3 regions of the Pectobacterium versatile genome follow, and region 3 is predicted to be linked to each of the others. Evidence: predicted binding sites of a transcription regulator. Region 3 holds the regulator's gene; each other region holds the start of a gene.
What was found. Region 3 encodes LexA, which represses DNA repair genes until DNA is damaged. Its sites were predicted from a motif close to TNCTGTATGTACATACAGNA; they were not measured.
Positions count from the first base shown of each region.

Region 1: a site for LexA is predicted at 2,252-2,271, ahead of uvrA (excinuclease ABC subunit UvrA). Genes of this name have one in related genera too.
Region 2: a site for LexA is predicted at 3,829-3,848, ahead of sulA (SOS-induced cell division inhibitor SulA). Genes of this name have one in related genera too.

Region 1 is NZ_CP034276.1:4,075,920-4,081,012, forward strand. Features, by position in the region: gene uvrA (excinuclease ABC subunit UvrA) at 1-2,164, opposite strand, end outside; gene ssb1 (single-stranded DNA-binding protein SSB1) at 2,409-2,954, shown strand; gene EIP93_RS18510 (hypothetical protein) at 3,602-3,883, shown strand; gene EIP93_RS18515 (RHS repeat domain-containing protein) at 4,062-5,093, shown strand, end outside.
Region 2 is NZ_CP034276.1:3,055,760-3,060,852, reverse strand. Features, by position in the region: gene EIP93_RS13875 (AAA family ATPase) at 1-1,052, opposite strand, end outside; gene matP (macrodomain Ter protein MatP) at 1,230-1,688, shown strand; gene ompA (porin OmpA) at 1,838-2,938, opposite strand; gene sulA (SOS-induced cell division inhibitor SulA) at 3,301-3,807, opposite strand; partial or broken gene EIP93_RS13855 (TfoX/Sxy family DNA transformation protein) at 4,030-4,651, shown strand; gene yccS (YccS family putative transporter) at 4,668-5,093, opposite strand, start outside.
Region 3 is NZ_CP034276.1:712,739-717,831, forward strand. Features, by position in the region: gene plsB (glycerol-3-phosphate 1-O-acyltransferase PlsB) at 1-1,076, opposite strand, end outside; gene EIP93_RS03280 (diacylglycerol kinase) at 1,205-1,570, shown strand; gene lexA (transcriptional repressor LexA) at 1,681-2,289, shown strand; gene EIP93_RS03290 (CsbD family protein) at 2,752-2,961, shown strand; gene zur (zinc uptake transcriptional repressor Zur) at 3,017-3,526, opposite strand; gene EIP93_RS03300 (pirin family protein) at 3,665-4,363, opposite strand; gene EIP93_RS03305 (LysR family transcriptional regulator) at 4,477-5,093, shown strand, end outside.

The sequences.
Region 1 (5,093 bases), 1.6 Mb from region 3:
GGGCTTCCGGCACGCCAGCAAACAGTTCACGAATCGGCGTGAAAATACCGGTATAAGTTGCGGGGTTAGAGCGCGGCGTACGGCCAATCGGGCTTTGATCAATATCGATCACCTTATCGAAATGCTCCAGTCCCTGAATCTCGCGGTGCGCGGCAGGCTCTACCAGCGTTGCACCGTTCAACTGGCGCTGCGCCAGTGGGAACAAGGTATCGTTGATAAGGGTCGATTTGCCCGATCCCGATACCCCAGTGATGCAGGTAAACAGCCCAACCGGCAGCGTCAGCGTGACGTCTTTCAGGTTGTTGCCCTTCGCACCAATCAGCTTGAGCACTTTGGTCGGATCCGCAGGCACGCGCTGCTTCGGTATTTCAATCTTGCGTTTACCGCTGAGGAACTGCCCCGTCAGCGAATCCGGCACCGCCATGATCTCTTCCATCGTGCCTTCTGCGACAATCTGCCCGCCATGCACGCCCGCGCCGGGGCCGATATCAATCACATGGTCAGCGGCACGAATCGCGTCTTCATCATGCTCAACCACAATGACGGTATTGCCCAGATTACGCAGGTGAATCAGGGTTTCCAGCAGGCGCTCGTTATCACGCTGATGCAGGCCGATAGACGGTTCATCCAGTACGTACATCACGCCAACCAGCCCGGCACCGATCTGGCTTGCCAGACGAATGCGCTGCGCCTCGCCGCCGGACAGCGTTTCCGCCGAACGGGAGAGTGACAAATAGTTCAGCCCGACATTCACCAGAAACTTGAGTCGATCGCCGATCTCTTTTAGCACTTTCTCGGCGATTTGGGCGCGTTGCCCGCTGAGCTTCATATTCTGGAAAAACGTCATCGCATGGCCGATGCTCATATCGGAAATCTGCGGCAGCGTCGTCTGCTCGACAAACACGTTACGCGCTTCTTCACGCAGACGCGTTCCGCCACAGCTGGCGCAGGAACGGTTACTGATGAATTTCGCCAGCTCTTCGCGCACCGCCGTGGATTCCGTCTCTTTATAACGGCGCTCCATGTTGTGCAGCACGCCTTCGAACGGATGGCGACGTATCGAGGTGTCGCCGCGATCGTTGATATATTTGAATTCGACGTTCTCTTTACCGGAGCCGTACAGGATCACTTTCTGAACCGCGGCGCTCAGGCTTTCAAACGGGGCATCGACGTCAAATTTGTAGTGCTCTGCCAGTGAGCGCAGCATTTGAAAATAGTAGAAGTTGCGGCGATCCCAGCCGCGAATCGCGCCGCCTGCCAGCGACAGCTCGGCATTTTGCACCACGCGGGACGGATCGAAGAACTGCTGTACACCCAGACCATCACAGCTTGGGCACGCGCCCGCCGGGTTATTGAACGAGAACATGCGCGGTTCCAGCTCATGCATGCTGTAGCCACACACCGGACAGGCAAAGTTCGCCGAGAACAGCAGTTCAGGCTGCGTCGGGTCGTCCATATCCGCGACCACCACGCTACCACCAGACAGATCCAGCGCGGTTTCGAATGACTCCGCCAGCCGCTGCGCCAAATCGTCGCGCACTTTAAACCGGTCAACGACAACTTCAATAGTGTGCTTTTTCTGTAATTCCAGCTTCGGCGGATCGGACAGATCGCACACTTCGCCGTCGATACGGGCGCGGATATAGCCCTGTGACGCCAGGTTTTCCAGCGTCTTGCTGTGTTCGCCTTTGCGATCTTTCACAATCGGCGCCAGCAGCATCAGGCGTTTGCCTTCCGGCTGCGCCAGCACGTTGTCGACCATCTGGCTGACCGTTTGCGCATCCAGCGGCACATCGTGCTCTGGGCAGCGCGGCTCACCCACGCGAGCAAACAGCAAACGCAGGTAGTCATGAATTTCGGTAATCGTCCCGACCGTGGAACGCGGGTTATGCGAGGTGGATTTCTGTTCGATAGAGATGGCGGGCGATAGCCCTTCTATATGATCGACGTCCGGTTTTTCCATCAGCGACAGGAACTGACGGGCGTAGGCGGAGAGTGATTCCACATAGCGCCGCTGCCCTTCGGCATACAGCGTGTCAAACGCCAGCGATGACTTACCCGAACCAGACAGACCGGTGATTACGATCAGTTTGTCACGAGGGATTATCAGGTTGATATTCTTGAGATTATGGGTACGAGCACCACGAACTTCGATCTTATCCATTCACACACTTCCCGGAATAAAAACGGTTTGTCATCGCCTCTCGAACGGAGAGAACCGGTACGAAACGAGCAATTATGGCACAAAAAAAACTGAATGGATATCCAGTATTAAACCCGTTTACCTTGCAAACGCTGCAAATATTACTTTCATTTCGGAAGCCATTTCGCAGGTATGATACAAATGTGTATCATGATAAAATTGATCGTTTAGACTTACATAAATTGATTCATCAGGAGACACGAGCATGGCCAGCAGAGGCGTTAATAAAGTGATTCTTGTCGGGAATCTGGGTCAAGACCCGGAAGTCCGCTATATGCCGAATGGTGGTGCAGTTGCCAACATCACGCTGGCTACGTCGGAAAGCTGGCGTGACAAGCAAACCGGTGAGCAGAAAGAGAAGACCGAGTGGCACCGTGTGGTTCTGTTCGGCAAACTGGCAGAAGTCGCAGGCGAATACCTGCGCAAAGGCTCTCAGGTTTACATCGAAGGCGCACTGCAAACCCGTAAATGGGCCGATCAGGCTGGCGTAGAACGTTACACCACAGAAGTAGTTGTTAACGTCGGCGGCACCATGCAAATGCTGGGTGGACGCCAGAGCGGCGGCGCACCAGCAGGCGGTGGCAGTGCAGGTGGCGGCCAGCAACAAGGCGGTTGGGGTCAACCTCAGCAGCCGCAGGGCGGCAACCAGTTCAGCGGCGGCGCGCAATCTCAGCAGCGCCCGGCACAGAACAGCGCTCCAGCGCAAAGCAACGAACCACCAATGGATTTCGACGACGACATTCCGTTTTAAAGTTGACCTTAGTAATTATTTTCAGTAATTCCATTAAAAGCCTCGTTTCTTGCGAGGCTTTTTTATAAAAATCTACGTAGCGAAGATTTGCACGACCAACCATTTTTATAATTGATAATTTTTTATTTTTATTAGATTCCCAGAAATTTAAACACCTATTAAAAAAAATTAAATATACCCGTCATACTTCAATTTGCATGTGCGTTGGCTTCGCTCAGTCATACGAATCACTTACTTGAGTAAGCTCATCAGGATTCCCACACTTGTCGCCACCTGAAGCTCAAATTATTTAGAGTATATATCCTATCTAATAAAAAACACTGACAGTATATTATTATCAATGAAATAATGATCACATTAACAAACCGACATTCACTCAAACAACAAAGTAAATAAAATAAACAAAAACAGTGAATTAAATATTTTCATTCAACATTACACTTAGACACATTGACAGGTGAAATTATTTACCTATAACTTATATCACGAGTTTTTCATTGAGTTCACCAACAATACCCTGCATTACTATTTACCAAGAAGTGCACATTAACACCTAAAATAATTTGAGTTGCATAAACGCGAAAAATTAACGTAATTGCAGCTTGAAGTATGACGGGTATACTCATTTATCAATTGAGGTTTAAATTATGCCTAATACTAAATTTTCCGTTGTCAGTGTTAATTCCGGTTCAACTCAAAGCGTTGAATTTGGTACACGTGTTATTAATGCGTCAGTAGCGGTTCAAGGTTTTAATGTTTCTTATGGGAATACCGATCATCATCTGAAAACTATGGATGTTTCCAGTGCGATTGCAGGAATCAGCGGTAGTCAGGTTACCGTGTCCGCAACTTGTTTTATGGAAGATAAATCAAATAACAAAGTTTCCGGCACGGTACGCGTTCTCATTATTGCCGAATGTGATTCTTAATTAACACACGACTTCGACACCTAGTTATCGCAGGCAGCCTTGCTGTCTGCGATAACTTTTTAATAGAAATTAAATAGCCATAACGAACTGGCAGTGCCATTAACGACCTCATCAAGCCAATAATCCATCCATTGATACATTACCCCTAGCGATGGCGTTCTATTTAAAGGATGCAAAAATGAGTGATAAAACGAATAGTCAAATACCTCAAATACGCCCAACACAGTTTGGTAATAGTGAAAATAATCTATTCACAGACAGCGTAAACCTCTTCCGGGGCGACGTTAACCTATCACTCGATCTGGTGGCACTCAAAGGGAGAAATCAGCTTGATGTGAAAGTGACAGCATCCTATGGGAGTAATGTAAAAAATGAAATTGATCAATCAAATGTCAGTGCACCAACAGGAATATTAGGTTTAGGCTGGAAACTCCCTTTTGACAGAATCGAAGTCGATGAACGAGGCAACGCTTCACAAGGTGACAACGTTTATCAAATTTATATTAACAATAGTGCGACTGAACTTGTCAGAACAACAAGTGAATGGAAACGTGCAACACTATCAAACAGTAGCATTAATGCGCTTAATCAAGGGAAAGTGGATGTCACCATTCAGTCTCAGTTTATTGATGCTGGATTAGCAATAGATAGCAATGCCAGCGCCAAGACCATTGAACAAAATCGGCAATGGAAAATAACCGATATTAAAAACCAACGAATATTTATCGTCGAGAATAAAGACTCACAGTTGAGCGTCTATTCCGGTGGTGCTGCTTTTGAATGTTTTCAATATGATTTCAGTAAAATTATTTATTACTCTGAGTTCGAGCGTTGGGAAATCGTTAAAGATGATGGAACCAGCTATTTTTATGGTGGAATGACACCGAATCAAAATGCGATTCAATGGAAGGTTAGATGGGGTAACTGGTCAGGGCAATCCGCACTGACGCATTCGCAAGATAACACCTTATTGCAATCACGTTATCCGTCTGCCTGGAATCTGGCTCAGGTCGAGAATCTCTGGGGAGATACCATCAGCTTTCGCTATGATGTTGTGGAACAGCGCGTGGGTGAGAAAGGATTGTATTTCACCAAAGCCTGTTATCTCACCACAATAACCGATATGTTTAACCGTACTGTAAATTTAAATTATAAGGAAAAACAGTACGATATTAACAATTCCGCCGCCCCACGCGAATATCTTTCCCCC
Region 2 (5,093 bases), 2.3 Mb from region 3:
TGGCCTAATTCGATTTCATCCTGCATGCGTTCACGCAGGTAGCCTTCACGCCATTGGCGAGCGGCAATGGCGTCAACCAGCGCCTGCTCCGTGATCTGACCATCTCTGGCGTATAGCGATGCATATTTCAACTGGCCGATTAGCCAACGTGGGCATAATGGCAAATTGCCTTGATCGCCGCTGTAGCGCACTGCAATATTGACCAATGCAGGCCAGGCATCTGTGTCCAGCAGCGGCAGTTGATTTTCGCTGCACAGTGCATTGATGTAGGTACACCAGCGCGCCATGTCGTCAGTTTCAATCAACTGCAATTGCGCTTCGAACTCACCGTAAATCGCGTGTTCGACTAATTCCGGCTCCATATCATGAATGTCTGCCAGACTTTCGCGGTCACCGAGAATAATCAGGCGAATATCAAGCGGCATCGGTGGCACATCAACAGGAAGTGGCTTGCGCTCGTCTGGCGACAGCCAACGATAGATGCCTTCAGCCATAATCTGTTTCAGGCGCAGCCACATCAAAGGCTGAGCCAGCAGTGCTCTGGCCGACAGGATCAACGTACCGCCATTAATCTGGTGAATCAGCCCTGGATGCAGCGTGATTTCATCGTGAAAACTGCGCACGCAGCCGAAGAGCTGTTCAGGTTCAATCCATTCCTGATAGCCACAGGATTGCTGTGCGGCAAAGTTATCCGCAGGCTGTGTGGCGGATTCGACCCGGATATGACGACCCTCAATGATATATTTACTGCCATGTATCGCCCCGGAGTCTGGCCTGATGGCGCTCAGCGCACGGGCGATCAATGCCATATATTCATCATTCTCCTGCGCTTTCAACAGCATAAAGCGCGAAGGTGAGCGAGGGTGGCAAAAGAGCGTCAGGCTGTCTGCCAGACGTGACTGAATAGCGGAGAATTCAGCAGGAGCAAGTTGAGCTGCCTGAGTGAATAGCGTTTGATAAGGCGTATTATTGGGCAGTAAATGCTGCCATGAGAGTCGGTTACTGGTCAAAGTATCAATGTAATCGTCTGAAGGAAAAGCGTGATTATACAAGAATAATCTAGACTTCACATAAGGAGAGTCATCTCTCCGTCATCTTTCATACGGTGAAGCTCAGCCCACGTTTGGCTAACCGTCTTAAAAGCTGTCAGAAAACTGCCAGAAAGCGGTCAAAATCAGGGAAAACTGTTATGCTGAAAGTCACGTTACGCGGTCACTGAAGAATTTAATATGAAATATCAACAACTAGAAAATCTTGAGTGCGGGTGGAAATGGAAATACCTGGTGAAGAAGCATCGGGAGGGAGAAGAGATTACGTGTTTTCTCGAGCAAAGCGCTGCGGATGATGCCGTACAGGCATTGCTTAAAATGGAAAACCAGCCGGTGAAAGTACTGGAGTGGATTGCGCAATGTATGAATCCCACCTTAGAAAACCGGATGAAGCAAACGATTCGCGCACGGCGCAAACGCCATTTCAACGCAGAGCACCAGCATACACGCAAGAAATCGATCGATTTGGAATACCTGGTCTGGCAGCGCCTTGCGGCTCTCGCTCAGAGACGCGACGTGACTTTATCAGAAACGATTGTGCAGTTAATCGAAGACGCTGAGCACAAAGAAAAATATGCCAGCCAGATGTCGCTGCTTAAACAGGATCTTAAAGCCATTCTGAATAAAGACGAGACGTGATCGTTTTTTTCATTATTGCGCTGACAAACACGCATAAAAAAACGCAGGGAGCGTTTTTCAACGTTGCGTAGCAACGGCCCACAGGGTGACGGACAAGGATGTCCGGCATAAAAAAACCTCGCCGGAGCGAGGTTTTTTTCGTTAATAACTTAAGCCTGAGGCTGAGTTACAACGTCTTTGATGCCTTTAACTTCGATCTCTACGCGACGATCTGGTGCCAGGCAGTCGATCAGCGCAGCACGAGGTTTAACGTTGTCACAGGTAGAACCCGTAACTGGTTGAGATTTACCCAGACCACGAGCAGAGACTTTGTTCGCAGGGATACCTTTAGAAACCAGGTAATCAACTACGCTCTGTGCACGTTTTTCAGACAGGGCTTGGTTGTATTGCTCTGAACCTAAACGGTCAGTGAAGCCCAGAACAACAACGGAACCGTCTTTCGGATCCAGAGAGCTCAGCTGGGTGTACAGTTGATCCAGTGATTGCTGGCCTTCTGCTTTCAGCGTTGCTTTGTTGAAGTTGAACAGGACGTCAGATTTCAGCGTGAAACGCTTGGTTTCAACAACTGGAGCTGGAGCTGGAGTTGGAGCCGGAGCAACAACTGGCGCTACGCGGTCATCTTGGCCGAAGCGGTAAGACAGGCCAACGCTCATCAGCATGTTGTCTGGACGCGCACCAACGGTACCAGCGTCACCAATGTTGCTTACCCACTGGTAGTCAACACGAGTAGCCCAGTTTTTGTCGATAGCGTATTCAACACCGATTGCAGCCAGCGGGGAAACGCCAGTGTCGTCGTTGTTGATGTCAGCTCTTGTACCAGTGTTTACTGACGTAGCTGCATGGCTGTCAGCGCGCCATACCATACCACCCAGACGAGTATAAACGTCCAGATCAGGCAGAACTGGGTAGCTCAGTTTAGCGGCCAGTTGGATGCCCTGTGCCTTTAAGCTCGCACTGTCTGCTGGGTTAGCAGTAGAACCTGCATACTTCATGCGGCCCAACCAATCGTAGCCCATTTCAAAGCCCAGGTACGGGTTGGCTTGATAACCAACAAATGCACCAGCGCCTAACTTGCTTTTGATTGGGTTGTTGTTGACACCAGTGTAACCATTTCCGTAGAAACCAGTATCGTGGAATTGAGACACACCCAGTTTACCACCGGTGTACCAGGTATTGTCTTTAGGAGCTGCTTGCGCGACGGTCGCGAAGCTAGCCAGTGCCACTGCAACTGCGATAGCTGTTTTTTTCATTTTACGCCTCATTATCATCCAAATCGGCAATTAACCCGGAGGGCTAATAAACCTTTGGTTAAAATCCTTTGGTCGGAGACTTTGCCCTTATTTATGACTCACTGTCAGTCAACTGACGTTATAAAAGAGCAACTCCAGCGAGTTAAAGTCTACAACGTAGTGAGAAAGTTACAAGTATGATGTGATTTACGTCATAAGAAAATCGCACGATTCATACATACTTGCTAACAAATAGTAGATGCTTTTGACAGATCTTACGCCTTTTAGCTGTATTAAATACACCCAAAAAGCCCGCAGAATACCGCTCTGCGGCGATTGATAAGACATATAACCTGAAGGGGCTGAGAAAATTCTTAATTTACTTAATGATACAATGTCGAATGAATTTTAAGGCTAGGAAACAGTCTATAGGCGTCACCGCCAGCACTTTCTGGCCGCATAATAAAGCCATACGTATTTCCTGCCTGTGCGGCGTGCCGCAACCGAACCTTCTCTTCTTCCGTCAATTCGTGCGGTAACCAGCATAAAACAGCGCTGTAATTCCCTGTCAGCAAGGCTCTTTCCATGGCATCAACCGTAAACAGCGGATTGATGTGGTGGAGTTGCACCATTTTATCCAGCGGGAGCCCAGATTGCTGTACCCAAGGGCGGCTCAATTTTTGCTGAGGCGAAAGCCATAACAGCCACCGAGACTGCGTGCCTAGCTGCTGTAAGAGCGGTAATAACAGGTGTGTGACTATGGGCTGATCGGCGTTGTACACGATTTCGCTGATAATTCCACCTGTGGCAACCGAGGGCTCCGCAGAGTGTTGATTTGCAGAAAACGATGATGGCTCGATGTTGTGAGAGCGGATTGATTGTGTACGCATAATGAGTTCTACCCATAGTATTACTGTATGAACATACAGTATATGCTGTGTGCGTGAAAATCAACCTGATTTTTTGAAAGCGCTTCGCATATTTCTTATGCAAGAGACAGTAAACACATTTACTGTTTGAAGCCACCTCGGAGCTGTGGTTAATTATTTGTTCCTGCTACGAATATTTTAATTGTTCAGGAAGAGATCATTTCAATACTAAGGATTACGGCAATGAAGCAATTATGCAAAAAAAGGATTTTGCAATCTCAGCAGTCTTTTTCATCTTTGGGGGGACATTACTTCACGTTCCCAATTTGGTGGCTACAGCATCGCAGCAAATAAAACGATTTTTGGACTGGTGTCGGAAGGGGAACTTTATCTGCGCGCCAGTAAGAAGGATGAAAAATATTTTCAACAGCGTGATATGCCTAATCTGATTTATACCAAGCGCGGCATGCCTGTTCCGTTGAATTACTTTCTTGTCGATGAGGCATTATGGCAAGAATCTGAGCAGCTACTGTATTTCGCCCATCTGGCGCTGGGAGGCGCGCAGTATGATCAAGCAGTCAGAAGTGCCAACGGGCGGTTAAAGGATCTCCCGAATCTTAACCATGATATCGAACGGCTGCTGTGGAAAGCGGGGATCAAGAATGTCGATGAGTTACAGCATTACGGTGCAAAAAACAGCTATCTCAAGTTGCGGAAGGTTCGGGCTAATCTGAGTGTGAATGTGCTATTGGCGCTTGCTGGTGCAATTTGTGGTACACATCAGGCGGCACTCCCTCGCGGTATCCGCAATGAACTGTTGGAATGGTATAAAAACAATACCGTCTCCAAAGGGCCAAAGCACTAAGAGATACGTCATATTTTTACTGTGTCATCATGTCATTTTTTAGCTGTACGAGTTCAGGTAAGAGACCGATCAGCAGGCCGATTTGCTGAATAATTAATGATTCTTTACTGTCTGACTCGGGTGAAAGGGATTGAAGGCTGGCGGTAATGGTTTTCAATCCCTGATTGATACGTAAACTTTCCTCTTCGCTGCAGTGTAGCGCATCATCAACATGACAGACGGCATCATCCAGCAATTGCAGCGTTTCCGTTGAGGTAATTTTCCCGCGATGTGCGCCGAGCGTCGAAATATAGCTTAGTAACGTATGATTCAGGCACATGAAGCGGAATGCGTTGTCCAGCTTACTTCTGGTCGCATGGGGCTCTGAGGACATATTCGACACGACGGATGCCAGCTCTGCATCGCAGTTATGCGCATCGCGACGAGCAATGCGATAAGGCAA
Region 3 (5,093 bases):
CCTTTGAAGGTACGGCGAATAAAGAACGCACCAAGACGGCGGAAGATCGGTCCTGCTGGCCAGAAATTAAGGTTGATGCCTGCGGCGATGTGCGGCGGCACTAAACCTTGATGGTACAGGACGTAGGACAGTAGCAGATAATCCATGTGGCTGCGATGGCAGGGCACATAGACAATGCCGTGACCATCCTGCGCCAGTTGGCGAACGCGTTCGGCGTTGTGGACGTTAATCCCCTGATAAAGGCGGTTCCATGTCCAGCTTAATACGCGATCCGACAGACGCACGGCCTCGTAGGAGAAATCGGCGGCGATTTCTTCCATCAGCGCAATCGCATTCTGCTGCGCTTTCTCATGAGAAATCTTCTTACTGCGCGCCTCATCGTCGACGGCTTTCTTGATCGCTTTGGAATCCAGCAGCTTGTTAAATAGCTCCTGACGCACCGGCAAGCGCGGTCCAACCGCCGCCAAACGCTGGCGGGAGAAATGCATACGTGCGACACGCGCCAGTTTGTGGGCTATGGTTTTGTCAGTGCCGTGCTCGGTCGCCATATAGCGTAGCGACACCGGGCTGGAGAAGCGGACAAAACTGTCGCGGCCTAGCCACAGGACGGCGAAGAATTTCTCGATACCGTTGAGCAACCGCAGGTGTGGTGCGGCCTGAGAGTGGCCTTCCCGACCCGGAGAGCGCCCAAACATCACGGAAACCGGCACCATCTGTACGTCTAAATCTGGATTGGCACGATGCAGGTCCAGATAGTCGTGGAACAGCTTGACGGATTTCTGCTTGGGAACGTAATAGCGGAAGACGCGCGGCCCGTCATTAATAAAGACGTGGCTAGGAAGTTCGACGCCATTGAATTCGAACGATAGCGAAGGATCGGGTAGCCCCAATGCCAGGCATTTCGCACGTAGCGTCAAGAGATCCGCCTGAGAGTTATAAGGCAGAACATAGAGTATAGGACGTGAGGGATCTAACCCCAACTCGACCACTGGATCTGCGGGAATAACTTTGCTTTTTACCAGCAATTTCAGTGGGAGATTCAATAATTTATAGTAAATTTTACGCCAACCTGACATAACAACGTGGAGCCTCTTGTTAGCAATGCGCCGCAAGGATACCAGAAACTGCGCTGGAGATCTGTGGTGATGAGACAACGTAGGTGCGTTAAAATGCGAATTATTTAGCGTATAAATATGGAGGATAAATGAATAAAGCAACGGGGATGACCCGGATTATTAAGGCGACCGGTTATTCCTTTAAGGGGCTGAAGCAGGCGTGGCAGCATGAGGCTGCGTTTCGTCAGGAAACGATACTGACCCTTGTCGGCGTGATTATCGCGTGTTTACTGCCGGTTACGCTGGTTGAAAAACTGCTGCTGATTGGGTCTGTGGTACTGATTATGCTGTTTGAGTTGGCTAATAGCGCCATTGAAGCGGTCGTCGATCGCATTGGTCTTGAGCACCACGAATTATCCGGTCGAGCGAAAGATATTGGGTCGGCCGCTGTCTTTGTTGCCATCTTGTTAGCTGCTGTCGTCTGGGGCAGCATCCTCTGGCAACATTTTGCCTGACGGCGCGCATAAATGAGTAAAAGTCAGGGGCTTTGCCGATATCGTCATTCCCAATTGTGCCTTACCTGTATATACTCACAGCAAGACTGTATAAACAACCAGGGGGCGGAATGAAAGTATTAACAGCAAGGCAGCAGCAGGTTTATGACCTGATCCGCGATCATATTGCGCAAACCGGAATGCCGCCAACGCGTGCGGAAATTGCTCAACAACTGGGGTTTCGCTCTCCTAATGCGGCTGAAGAACATCTGAAAGCGCTGGCCCGTAAAGGCGTGATTGAAATTGTATCGGGCGCTTCTCGTGGTATTCGTCTACTGATGGAAGAAGAGACGGGTATTCCTCTGGTTGGTCGCGTGGCCGCAGGTGAACCTCTGCTGGCACAGGAACACATCGAGTGTCGCTATCAGGTTGACCCTGCGATGTTCAAACCTAGCGCTGATTTTTTGCTGCGGGTGAGCGGCATGTCAATGAAAAATATCGGTATTATGGATGGTGATTTGCTGGCCGTGCATAAAACAGAAGATGTGCGCAATGGTCAGATTGTCGTCGCGCGTATTGACGATGAAGTGACGGTGAAACGCTTGAAGAAGCAGGGTAATACGGTACACCTCCTCGCTGAAAATGAAGAGTTTGCCCCTATTGTTGTCGATCTGCGTCAGCAAAGTTTTTCGATAGAAGGCTTAGCGGTTGGCGTGATTCGTAACAGCGACTGGAGCTAACCATTCGCAGAGATGCACTGCTCGTCTATCTGGGTCAGTGCATCATGTTCTGTATTCATCGTTTAGCGTTCTAATCTGCTGGTCATATATATTTAGTTACATTTCGCGCGCATTTTCTACGATCCCCATTACCCTTCTGTTTTTTCACTGCTTTTTGCGGTGATTTTCCCTTTCTCAACGTTCATGTTAGTCACAGATTCCTAATTTTTTATATTAGGTGAAATATTCGACTATAATTTTTATCAAGGTAAGCATTTTTATCTTGATTGATCGTTTGCCGATTGATCATTAGCCATCACATGTAGATAGCCCGGTAATCAAGGGAGACAGTGGCGAAGAGCACCGTCATGGTTCACAGAGTTATGATGCTGCTTACTGAATAAATCTATTTATCTGAAACTGACGCATAAGTCGGTAGTCACGATTTTTTATGCGCAATTCACCTAAGGTACGGAGATTCTTATGAATAAAGACCAAGCCAGCGGTAACTGGAAACAGTTTAAAGGTAAAGCGAAAGAGCAATGGGGCAAATTAACGGATGACGATCTGACGGTCATCGAAGGTAAACGTGACCAACTTGTGGGGAGAATCCAGGAGCGTTACGGGTACGCAAAAGAAGCGGCAGAGAAAGAAGTGAAACACTGGGAAGAGCACCACAAATATCACTGGTAGCTATCACTGGTAACAAAGGTGATGTCTCTCCACAGAGAAAACGATAGCCCTTGGGCTATCGTTTTTTAATGGGAACAGTATGGTCGTGATCGCAATGATCCGGCTGTTTGCATGATGCAACTTCCTGACAGCCTCCGCACAACCCGTGTGCTTCCACTACGCTGTGACGCAGCGTAAACCCTGACTGCTGGGCCAGACTACGCAGCGTTTCTTCCACACCTTCTGTTTGACGTTCTGTGACTTGCCCGCAGCGGTCGCAGATGAAAAGGGCAGACGTGTGGCTGTGGTCTTCGATATGGTGACACAGCACGTAGCTGTTGTTTGATTCGACGCGATGAATAAAGCCTTGTTCCAGCAAAAAATCCAGCGCGCGATAGACAGTCGGCGGTTTCGCCTGAGGTTCTGAAACGCGTAGCAGGTCCAGCAGGTCATAAGCGCTGATAGCACCAGACTGCTGTGCCATAAGGCGTAAAACCTCTAACCGCTGTGGTGTGAGACGCACAGCGCGCTGCTGACAAATCTGTTCAGCCTGGGCAAGAAGTTTGTCCTGTTTGGTTGAATCCATTGTCATATCACCCTGACGCATTGAGGAACAAGACGGATATCTTACCACGACTGAATAAAAACGCCGAACTGGCGGCGTTTTCCTGCGAAAACAGCTCCCTGAAAAAACAACTCTCTGTAAAAACAATGGACAGAAGCGCTACACAACCAGATCGATGAGCAGCGCCCGCAAAGGCGACTCTGCTTGTAGCGTCAACGCCGTTTCTTCCTTAATGAAGGCTCCGTCGCCGCAGTGCAGTGTTTCACTGTTCTGGCCGCCTTTTACCGCCATCGAGCCGTGAATCAGTTGGAGATATGCCTGATTCCCCTGTAGCGCGATCGTGCTTTGCTCATTCTGCTGGAGGTCGACATGATGAACCCAAACCTGCTGGCGCAGTTGCAGGCTATGGTGTTCACCTTCCGGTGAGGCAAGCAGAGTATGGTTGGCTGAATTCAACCCCATGCGCTGCAACGGGCTGTTCTCTCGGGTCTGGCAGGCATTCAGCCATAATTGCAGACGCGTCAGCGGCTTAGTGGCGCTGGTATTATGTTCGCTATAGCTGACGTTTGGCTGAGTAGCGAGCAGCAACACATCTCCGGCTTTAGCCTGAATGTGGCAACCGTTGCTGTCGCGGTATTCCGCTTCGCCCTGAAGAATGATGTTCAGAATATCAACCCGTGGGTAGGTTCGCGGCTGGAATGATGCCCCCGGAGCCAAGACTTCCTGATTGAGCACGCGCAGAGACGCGTAGCCCAGCAACTGTGGGTCAAAATAGTGACCAAAAGAAAAGGTATAGCGCGCCTGCAACCAGCCATAGTCAGCCTGGCCGCATTGTCCCGCTGCTCTTCGTGTGATCATAATTGTTATCCCCCCAGAGAATTATTTATTAAACCGATAGTAATTGTGTGGACGTTGGATTGTTAGCTAGTTAATCTGGTCGGTATATTCAAAATTCCTGAATGAGTACGAAGATGGCGAGAGAACGAGCACTGACGCTGGAAGCCTTGAGGGTGATGGATGCGATCGATCGTCGTGGCAGCTTTGCCGCTGCGGCAGACGAGCTGGGTAGGGTGCCTTCGGCGCTGAGCTATACCATGCAGAAATTGGAAGAAGAGTTAGATGTGGTGCTGTTCGATCGTTCCGGGCATCGTACTAAATTCACAAATGTTGGGCGGATGCTGCTGGAACGCGGACGCATTCTGTTGGAGGCTGCGGATAAGCTCACGACGGACGCAGAAGCACTGGCACGCGGTTGGGAAACGCACCTGACGATTGTGACGGAAGCGCTCATTCCGACTCAGCGAATTTTCCCATTAATCGATAAACTGGCGCTTAAAGCAAATACGCAGGTATCGATTCTGACTGAAGTGCTGGCTGGGGCGTGGGAGCGCCTTGAGCAAGGGCGCGCCGATATTGTGATTGCGCCGGACATGCATTTTCGCGCGTCTTCTGAAATGAATACCCGCAAGCTGTACACGATGAATAACGTTTATGTCGCCAGCCCGGAACATCCTATTCATCAGGAGCCTGAACCGCTGTCGGATGCAACCCGGGTGAAATACCGTGGGATTGCGATGGCGGATACCGC